One region of the Sodalis sp. RH15 genome, then DNA from elsewhere that is predicted to be linked to it. Evidence: predicted binding sites of a transcription regulator. Region 1 holds the regulator's gene; each other region holds the start of a gene.

Evidence for each region. Region 1 encodes CRP, which controls carbon source genes, mostly activating them, when cyclic AMP is high. Its sites were predicted from a motif close to ATGTGANNNNNNTCACAT; they were not measured.
Region 2: ACL2XO_RS06460 (glycoside hydrolase family 3 N-terminal domain-containing protein) is a predicted target of CRP. The motif match lies at 1,437-1,454, and genes of this name have one in related genera.
Region 3: garD (galactarate dehydratase) is a predicted target of CRP. The motif match lies at 1,942-1,959, and genes of this name have one in related genera.

The regions. Positions count from the first base shown of each region.
Region 1 covers NZ_CP178738.1:813,548-816,832, reverse strand. Annotated here, with positions in the region: gene ACL2XO_RS03705 (phosphoribulokinase) at 1-749, shown strand, start outside; gene ACL2XO_RS03700 (OsmC family protein) at 796-1,203, opposite strand; gene crp (cAMP-activated global transcriptional regulator CRP) at 1,518-2,150, shown strand; gene ACL2XO_RS03690 (YccS/YhfK family putative transporter) at 2,202-3,285, shown strand, end outside.
Region 2 covers NZ_CP178738.1:1,367,894-1,371,178, forward strand. Annotated here, with positions in the region: gene ACL2XO_RS06460 (glycoside hydrolase family 3 N-terminal domain-containing protein) at 1-1,391, opposite strand, end outside; gene xni (flap endonuclease Xni) at 1,684-2,439, opposite strand; gene ppnN (nucleotide 5'-monophosphate nucleosidase PpnN) at 2,525-3,285, opposite strand, start outside.
Region 3 covers NZ_CP178738.1:4,835,242-4,838,526, reverse strand. Annotated here, with positions in the region: gene gudD (glucarate dehydratase) at 1-136, shown strand, start outside; gene garD (galactarate dehydratase) at 196-1,770, opposite strand; gene ACL2XO_RS22010 (MFS transporter) at 2,276-3,285, shown strand, end outside.

The sequences.
Region 1 (3,285 bases):
GGGACAGTTTCCACCATTTTACCCGTCCGGAAATGGACATGGCCATTCGCAAGGCCCGCGATCTCGGGCGACATATCAGCTATTTCGGGCCGGAAGCCAATGACTTCGGCCTATTGGAACACACCTTCCTGCAGTATGGGCTCACCGGCCACGGCAAAGCGCGAAAATATCTGCACACCTATGACGAAGCCGTTCCCTACAATCAGATTCCCGGCACCTTTACTCCCTGGCAGCCGCTGCCGGAGCCGACGGATGTGCTGTTTTACGAGGGGCTGCACGGCGGGGTGGTTACCGACCACCATAATGTGGCGCAGCATGTGGATCTCCTGGTGGGTGTAGTACCCATCGTCAACCTGGAATGGATACAAAAGCTGGTGCGCGATACCAGCGAACGCGGACACTCCCGGGAAGCGGTGATGGATTCCGTGGTGCGATCGATGGAAGACTATATCAACTACATCACACCGCAATTTTCCCGTACCCATATCAATTTTCAACGGGTTCCCACGGTGGACACGTCCAACCCCTTTGCCGCCAAGGCCATCCCTTCGCTGGACGAAAGCTTTGTGGTAATTCACTTTCGCGGCCTGGATCATATCGACTTTCCCTATCTGCTGGCGATGCTGCAGGGGTCGTTTATTTCCAATATCAATACGCTGGTGGTACCGGGAGGGAAAATGGGGCTGGCGATGGAACTGATCATGGGACCATTGGTAAAGCAGCTACTGGAAGGCAAACGCATTGAATAAACCGGGCGCGGCCGGAGCGTCGCGCCCGCGGTAACGCATCCGTCATTCAGGACGGCAAACGCACTTCAAAACTATGGGTAACGTTCACGGATTTGCCGAGCATCAAAGACACCGAGCAATACTTTTCCGCTGACAGCTCCACCGCCCTTTCGACGATTTTGTCGGTGAGCCCCGTGCCGGAAACTATGAAGTGTAAATTAATATGGGTAAATAACCTCGGCGCTTCGTCGCGGCGTTCAGAGGTCAGCTTGACTTCGCAATCACGCACATCCTGACGCCCTTTTTGCAGAATCGATACCACGTCGATGGCGCTGCACCCCCCAGCCGCCATAAGTACCATTTCCATTGGGCTGGGCGCTTTTTCCCCTGCGTTGCCATCCATCAAAATCTGGTGGCCGGAGGCGGATTCACCTATAAAAGACAGACCTTCGACCCATTTTACTCGTGCTTGCATTATGATGACTCCAGATAAAAAGTTTTTCCTGCACCCTACATTTTTATTGGAAAGGTGGCAATGTTACCTAACATACTTCATGCTGATGCAAGACAACAGAAGACACTGCTTCAAACCTATGCTAAAAACAAGGCTGGATCGACCTCATGATAATGAAAGGGCAAGAGAGCGATCGGAACATCACTAAAACCAGACCCTAATAAGTTCCCTAACGTCGCTCCGTTTACAACGGAGATGGATCGATAAAACAGCGCCGTAATAGGGAATACGATGTCCTGAACAAGGACAGCGATGACAAAAGAGGATAACAGCGAATGGTTCTCGGCAAACCGCAAACAGACCCGACTCTCGAATGGTTCCTGTCTCATTGCCATATTCACAAGTATCCATCGAAGAGTACGCTAATACATCAAGGCGAAAAAGCTGAAACACTTTACTACATCGTCAAAGGCGCCGTCGCGGTGCTGATAAAAGATGAAGAAGGTAAAGAGATGATCTTGTCCTACCTTAACCAGGGGGATTTTATCGGGGAATTGGGCTTATTCGAAGAAGGCCAGGAGCGCAGCGCCTGGGTTCGTGCGAAAACCGCTTGTGAAGTGGCTGAAATTTCTTATAAAAAATTCCGGCAACTGATTCAGGTGAATCCGGATATCCTGATGCGTCTGTCGGCGCAGATGGCCAGCCGCTTGCAGGTCACCTCGGAAAAAGTCGGTAATCTGGCGTTTCTCGACGTCACGGGACGTATCGCGCAAACCTTGCTTAATCTGGCGAAACAACCCGACGCCATGACCCACCCCGACGGCATGCAAATCAAGATTACCCGCCAGGAAATCGGCCAGATTGTCGGCTGTTCCCGTGAAACGGTGGGCCGTATTCTGAAAATGCTGGAAGATCAAAATCTCATCTCCGCACACGGCAAGACCATTGTCGTTTACGGTACGCGTTAAACGTTAATCAAACAGGCGTGGTACTCTGTGCCACGCCTGCTTGTTGGCAGCATGTGGCGTCGACTGATCTATCACCCCGAAGTCAACTATGCCTTGCGGCAAACCATCGTGCTTTGCCTGCCGGTGGCGATAGGGCTATTGTTCGGCAGCCTGCAGAACGGCCTGCTGTTCTCCCTGGTGCCCGCCTGTTGCAACATCGCCGGCCTGGATACCCTGCATAAACGCTTTTTTAAACGCCTGGCCATCGGCGGTACGCTGTTCGCCGTCAGCAGCGTACTGATCCAGTGGCTGCTCTTTGTACACGTACCCTTGCCCTTTATCATGGTGGGCCTGGCGCTGGTGCTGGGCGTCACCGGTGAAATCAGTCCGTTGCACGGGCGGTTATTACCCGCCTCCCTTATCGCCGCCATTTTTACCCTCGGCCTGACCGGCAACGCCCCGGTGTGGATCCCGCCGCTGCTGTATATCGCCGGTACCGCCTGGTACGGGCTGTTTACCGGCCTGTGGTTCCGATGGCTTAAAGAGCAGCCGATGCGGGAAACCCTCAGCCTGCTCTATAGAGAGCTCGCGGATTATATCGAGGCGAAATACAGCCTGCTGACCCAGCATACCGACCCGGAAACCGCCCTGCCGCCGCTGTTTGCCCGGCAGCAGCGGGTGATTGATCTGATTGCGCAAATTTACCAGCAGCTGCATATGCTGTCGGCCAACCATCAGCTTCAGTACAAACGTCTGCTGCGGACATTTCAGGTGGCTCTGGACCTGCAAGAGCATATCGCCGTCAGTTTGCATCAGCCGGACGAAGTGCAGAAGCTGGTGGAGCAGAGTCACGCTGAAGCGGTGATCCGCTATAATGCCCAATTGATTGCCGCCCGGCTGCGGGTGGTAGCGGACGATATTCTTTATCATCGGTTATCGGGCCGTTTCACCATGGCGGAAGCCCTGTCGGCGGTGGAAAAAATTGCCCAGCGAAATCCGGATAATCCGGTGGGGCAATTTTGTTTTTATCACTTCAGCCGCATCGCCCGGCTGCTCAGGACGCAACGTCCGCTCTACCGGCGGGATATCATGGCGGATAACCAGCAACGGCTCTCTTTCTGGCAGGCGCTGCGCAGCTACTGTTCGCTCAAATCCA
Region 2 (3,285 bases), 550 kb from region 1:
GAATGGTAGCCATTTTCACGCAGAGTATATTCAATAGCCGCCCCCTGTTCGGTCCGTGGCATCAAAATAAAGATGGATTGAATCTCATTTTTCAAAGGAATAAGTTGTTTGGCATTTTTTAATAAAGTAATTGAATTGTCGGTAATCTCCCTTTCCAATTTTCTGCTCTTCGCTTCATCATGGAAAAAACATTTTTCAACCGGCGTTATAATATTTTTGTCCAGTTTTAAATCAATAATCCGGCTGACGGAGGCCGAAATGACCTTTTCATCAAGGACTTTGTCAGTAATATTTTTGGCTAGATATTCTATCAATGTCTTTAATTTAAACTCGTCTTCAGCGCAGTAGATGCGGACGGGCATAAGGGCTATATCAACGCCGGCCTTGAAGACTTCTTGCATGACGGTATGTATATCAAAATTATCGCTGATGGCTTTCATGTCCAGCGCATCGGTAATAGTGACCCCTTTGAATCCCAGTTCGCCGCGCAATATATCGGTCTGTATTTTTCCGGACAAGGTTGCCGGCCGGACAATCTCTTTTCCTGCCTTATTCTTCAGCGTCGTGTCGTCAAGAGCCGGATATCGGATATGGGCGGTCATAATCATATCCGGCGCTTCATCGGAGGCTATCGCGTCGCGATAGGGCGCCAGATCGATCTCATTGGCGTCTTGGCGGTTTTTGTTCACCATCGGCAAGCCAAAATGGGAATCGGTCACCGTGTCCCCATGGCCGGGAAAATGCTTGGCGACGCTCACTACGCCTTTGCTGCCGATGCCGGCTATCATTTCCCGTGCCAATCGCCCTACGCTGGCCGGGTCGTCGCCGAATGAACGAACATTAATCACCGGATTATTTGGGTTGCTGTTGACATCCATCACCGGCGCGAAAATGGTATTAATGCCGAGAGATGACAAATCCCGGGCTATAACGCATCCCTGTCTATAAGCCAATTTGTTATCCCCCGTACCGGCAACGGCGGCGCCCAGCGCCATATTGCCCGGGAAAGCAGAGAACTCGCCGCGGGGCAGCCGAAAGACGCTGCCCCCCTCGTTATCAGTGGCAATAAATAACGGGATGCCGTCCGCCGGCATGACTCCCCGCAGATCGTCAGTGAGTTTTTGTATTTGTTCTTTATCCTTTAAATTATTGGCAAACAGGATAATTCCACCAATAAAATTGTTCCTGATGATTTTTGTGATTGTTGCCGTGAGCTGCACCATATCCTTCTTATCGTTTGTTTTGGCATCTTCTCGCCAATAACGGAAGTCCAGCATGATTTTCTGACCTATTTTTTCTTTTAAAGTCATTTTTGCTACTATTTCATCGCTTTGACTTGCCGCTGTCAGATTTTTTCCAATAGACAGATGATTTGACGCGTTACGGTGCAAATCAATGGGGCGTGAAGGGGAGGGCATGGAATTGGCACAGGCGGAGTGTGATTCTGATATCATATATGACTCACGTTATTAAGATGGAACAGCAGGGTAAATAAATCACTCAGATAAGCACCAATGTAAGAATATAGTTCTTTTGAAATAAAGAGATTATCTTACCGGAGAAACTTGAACAGGAGGGAAACGCAGATGAAATATCAACTCAGGAGGCTTCGCATATTTTCTATATGAAAATATCAAAGCATTTTTTTGTGCCAACGGTGGCCGCCGGCCACCGGCGGGGGGATTAGCGGGGTAAACGCAGCTGCTGCAGGTTCCCTTCCAGGGTTACGCCGGTATCCAGCGTCGCAACCCGGCGGCATATAAAGGCCATTTCCCGCTGCGGTTCCAGTTTATTCCGCCATTTAGGCGGGATATCGGCCAATCGCCCATAAAGCGTTTCCAGGCTGCCGGCCTGGCTGATTAACTGCGCGGCGGTTTTGGCGCCGATACCGGCGACCCCGGGAATCTTACTGCCGCTGATGCCGGCCAATCCCCAGTAATCGGGCAATTGTTGCGGCTGCACGCCGAAGGTCTCGGTAATAAAGGGCAGATCCAGCCAGCGTTTTTGAAAATAGTCCCTGATGTGGATTGCCGGCGATAATAGCTGGCAATATCCCTTATCGGTTGAAATCAGCGTCACGCGATGTCCGGCGGCGGCGACTTTGAAGGCCAGCGTCGCGGCGATATCGTCCGCTTCGTATCCTTTTAGCTGCCACGATGCCACGCCGGTTTGGCTGAACAGCCGCCTGATGTCCGGCAACAGTGCGCGCAGCTCGTCGGGCATCGGCGCGCGTCCGCCTTTATAGGCCGGTAAGAGTTGATGACGCCAGCTTTCGTCGCGTTGTTCATCGTCAAATACCGCCACCGCGTGGGTCGGTTCACTATGAAAAATCAGCTGCTTTAGCGCATGGGCGCACGCTGATGGACAGGAAGAACCCTGGGTGGCATGCATGCGGCGAATCAGGTTCAACGCATCCACAATCAATAAATGAACCGTCATGGCGTGTCGTCCTTATCATCATCCATTGGGAAGCGGGACAGGACGCCGGGATTGGCTTTGTCCTGTCGTCAAGTCGGGCCCGGCGTTAAATACAGATTTCGTAGCAAGGGATATAGGCGCTGCCCGGTAATTTCATGCGGTGCTGCGCGACAAAACCCTGTAATAGGAAATCCATGCGTTTCATAATGTCCGGATCGCCGCGCAGCTTGTAGGGGCCGTGCTGCTCTATGGACTGGATGCCGTTTTCCTTTACGTTGCCGGCAACAATGCCGGAAAACGCCCGCCGCAGCGCCGCCGCCAGCTGTTCGGCCGGCTGGTCGCGATGCAGATTCAGGTTGGCCATGTTTTCATGGGTGGGATCGAACGGGTGCTGAAGATCCTGCGCCACCTTCAGCGACCAATTGAAGCTATAGGCATCGCCGCTGCTGCGCCGGTTTTCCTTGACCCTGGGCATGGCTTTTTTCATTTGGCGGGCCACTTCCGCCGCATCGTCAATGATGATGGTGTAATATTTGCGGGCCTGCTCACCCAGGGTACTGACGACAAATTCATCCAGCACCCGGAAGTAATCGGCGCTGATGCCCGGACCGGTAAGAATCAGGGGCAGCACCTGTTCTTTATTGGCCGGATTCATCATGATCCCCAGCAGGTACAGCAGCTCTTCCGCGGTGCCCACCCCGCCCGGGAAAATAATGATGCCGTGGCCGATACGGACAAACGCTTCCAGCCGTTTTTCAATATCCGGCATGATAATCAGCTCATTCACCAGCGGATTGGGCGGTTCGGCGGCGATAATGGACGGTTCGGTCATGCCGATAAAGCGTCCTTCCTTGTAGCGCTGCTGGG
Region 3 (3,285 bases), 2.2 Mb from region 1:
GGATATGGCTCGGGTAATGGAAGGCAACGCGCTTTATCAACAACACGGCCTGGGGGCGCGGGACGATGCCGCCGCCATGCAATACCTGATTCCCAACTGGACATTTGATAATAAACGCCCGGCGCTGGTGCGGTAGTCCGGCATTGGCATAAAAACAAAAAGGCCGGGTAATGCCGGCCTCTGTTTAATGGTTTATCAGGTCACCGGCGCTGGGTTGAATACCGACAGGGCGTTATGGATGCCCCATTGATCGGACCAGGTTTTTTTGCGGCCGCTGGCGATGTCCAGAATAAAGTTGAACAGCTGCCAGCCCACGTCTTCGATGGTGGCTTCGCCGGTGGCGATGGTACCGGCGTTGATATCCATCAAATCGTACCAGCGATCCGCCAGGGCATTGCGGGTGGCCATTTTAATTACCGGTATCGCCGCCAGACCGTAAGGGGTGCCGCGGCCGGTGGTGAATACCTGGACGGTAATGCCCGACGCCAGCTGCTGCGTGCCGCAGATAAAATCGCTGGCCGGGGTGGCGGCGAATATCAGCCCGCGTTTGGTGGGGCGCTGGCCGGGGGACAGCACTTCCACAATGGCGCTGGTACCGGATTTGGCGATGGAGCCCAGGGCCTTTTCCACCACGTTTGCCAGTCCGCCTCTTTTGTTGCCTGGGGAGGGGTTGGCGCTGCGGTCGGTTTGGCCGTTGCTCAGATAATTATCGTACCAGGCCATTTCCTCAAGCAGCCGGCGGCCTACATGCTCATCGGCGGCGCGCGGGGTCAGCAGATGGATGGCATCGCGTACCTCAGTGACTTCGGAAAACATCACCGTAGCGCCGCAGCGTACCAGCAGATCCGAGGCGAAACCCACCGCCGGATTGGCGGTAACGCCGGAAAACGCGTCGCTGCCGCCGCACTGCATGCCGATCACGAGATCAGAAGCGGGGCAGGTTTCGCGCTTGCGGGCATTCAGACGTTTCAGATGCTCTTCCGCCACCTGCAAAATATCATCCACCATGGATTTAAAGCCGACGTGCTTTTCATCCTGCAACCGCGTGATACTGACGCCCGCGCTCTCAACCGCGATGGGAATTTCATCCTCGGTGCCGGTCAACAGGCGTTCCGGCTGCAGCTTTTCGCAGCCCAGGCCGACTATCATGATTTCGCCGCCGAAATTGGGATTCAGCGCGATATTGTGAATGGTGCGAATCGGCACTACCGCGGCGGGGGCATTGATGGCCACTCCGCAGCCGTACAAATGGTTCAACCCCACCACGCCGTCCACATTGGGATATTTCGGCAGCAGATCCCGTTCAATAAGCTTGACCACGAACTCCACCACTCCCGCCACACAATGGACGCTGGTGGTAATGCCCAGCAGATTTTTGGTGCCGACGCTGCCGTCCGGGTTGCGATAGCCTTCAAAGGTATACCCTTCCAACGGCGGCAACGGGGCCGGCACTTTGGTGGCCAGGGGCAGTGATTCAAGGGGCGGCGCCTCGGGCAATACCACCAGGGATTCGTCTATCCAACTGCCCTGTTTAATATCCCGTACGGCATAGCCGATGATTTCTCCATATCGAACAATATTACCGCCTTTGGCAATATCATGTAATGCGACTTTATGTCCTTGGGGAATATGCTCGACAAGCTCCAGCCCATCAGGAAATTTAGTACCGGCCGGCAGACCGTTATTGTTCACGATAATAGCAACATTATCGGTATCGTGAACTTTAATATACAATGCGTTGTCGACATTGTGGGTGATAATTGATGACATAAATGTCTCCGTAAATACTACTTGAGGGTCATAACCTCGAAATAGCAGAGCATCAACGCTAACGGTATGGGTGTAACGATAGTATAAGCGCTTTTAGTAGGGTTTTGCATTGTGCAACTGAACTATTTTTAGCGTGTAAATTCGCTAATTATAGTGCTAATGACATACATAAAGTGATGCTGGTCGCTATTCCCCGTGTTAAAAAAAACCTGTCGCCAATAACGTGATACGGCACGGGTTTTGTCATGTTTTTGCCTAAAAAAATTGAGTTTTAACGTTAAATACTTGGGCGGATGCATAATGCCATTTTGTGCTGCTGTTTTTATACTAGCATTGCCTTTGTAATGAAAGGAAAAAGGAATGGATTTGGCGCTGCGGTAAAAGCAGCACAATATAAAATCACTGAGTGAAAAATATCAACTTCATATATAGACGCGTAGCGCAAAAATATTATCACCCTGATTTTTGCATTCTTAAATAGACTCCCTTGATGAGAGCATATTCTATGAGCACTACACCTCTGGCTACCCATAAAACAACATCTCACGTTCGTTACGTTATTTTATTGATCATTTTCCTGGTGACCGCCGTCAACTATGCCGACCGGGCCACCCTGTCCATCGCCGGCACCAGCGTTGCCAAGGATCTCGGGCTTGATCCCGGCCAGATGGGCGAGATATTTTCCGCTTTCGGCTGGGCCTACCTGGTAATGCAAATTCCCGGCGGCTGGCTGCTGGACCGTTTCGGTTCCAAGCGGGTCTACACCTACAGCCTGTTTTTCTGGTCGCTGTTTACGCTGCTGCAGGGATTTGTCGGCTGGTTTCCCCTGGCCTACGGGGCGTTCACGCTGTTTGTGCTGCGCTTTATGCTGGGTTTTGCCGAAGCGCCGTCATTTCCCGCCAATGCCCGCATCGTCGCCGCCTGGTTTCCCACCAAAGAGCGCGGTACCGCCTCGGCCATCTTCAACTCTGCACAGTATTTTTCCCTGGCGATTTTTTCACCGCTACTGGGCTGGTTAACCTATGCCCTGGGCTGGATGCATGTCTTTACCGTCATGGGCGTGATTGGCTTTATCCTCACCATCGCCTGGGTGAAATATCTTCATAATCCCAATAAGCATCCCAGCGTGTCCCGCGCCGAATTGGATTATATGGCGGCCGGCGGCGCGGTGGTTGATATGGATGCCCCCGGTTCTATCAGCCGGGACGGCCCGAAGTGGAATTATATCAAGCAGATGCTCACCGATCGCATGATGCTGGGTGTGTTCTTCGGACAATATTTTATTAATAGCATTACCTGGTTTTTCCTTACCTGGTTCCCGATTTATCTGGTGCAGGATAAGGGTATGTCGATATTGAAGGTCGGCCTGGTGGCCTCCATTCCGGCGTTGTGCGGTTTCGCCGGCGGCGTGCTGGGCGGCGTAGTGTCCGACTACCTGCTCAAGCGGGGATTAAGCCTTACGGCGGCGCGCAAGATCCCCATCGTGGTGGGAATGCTGCTGGCCACCAGCGTCAT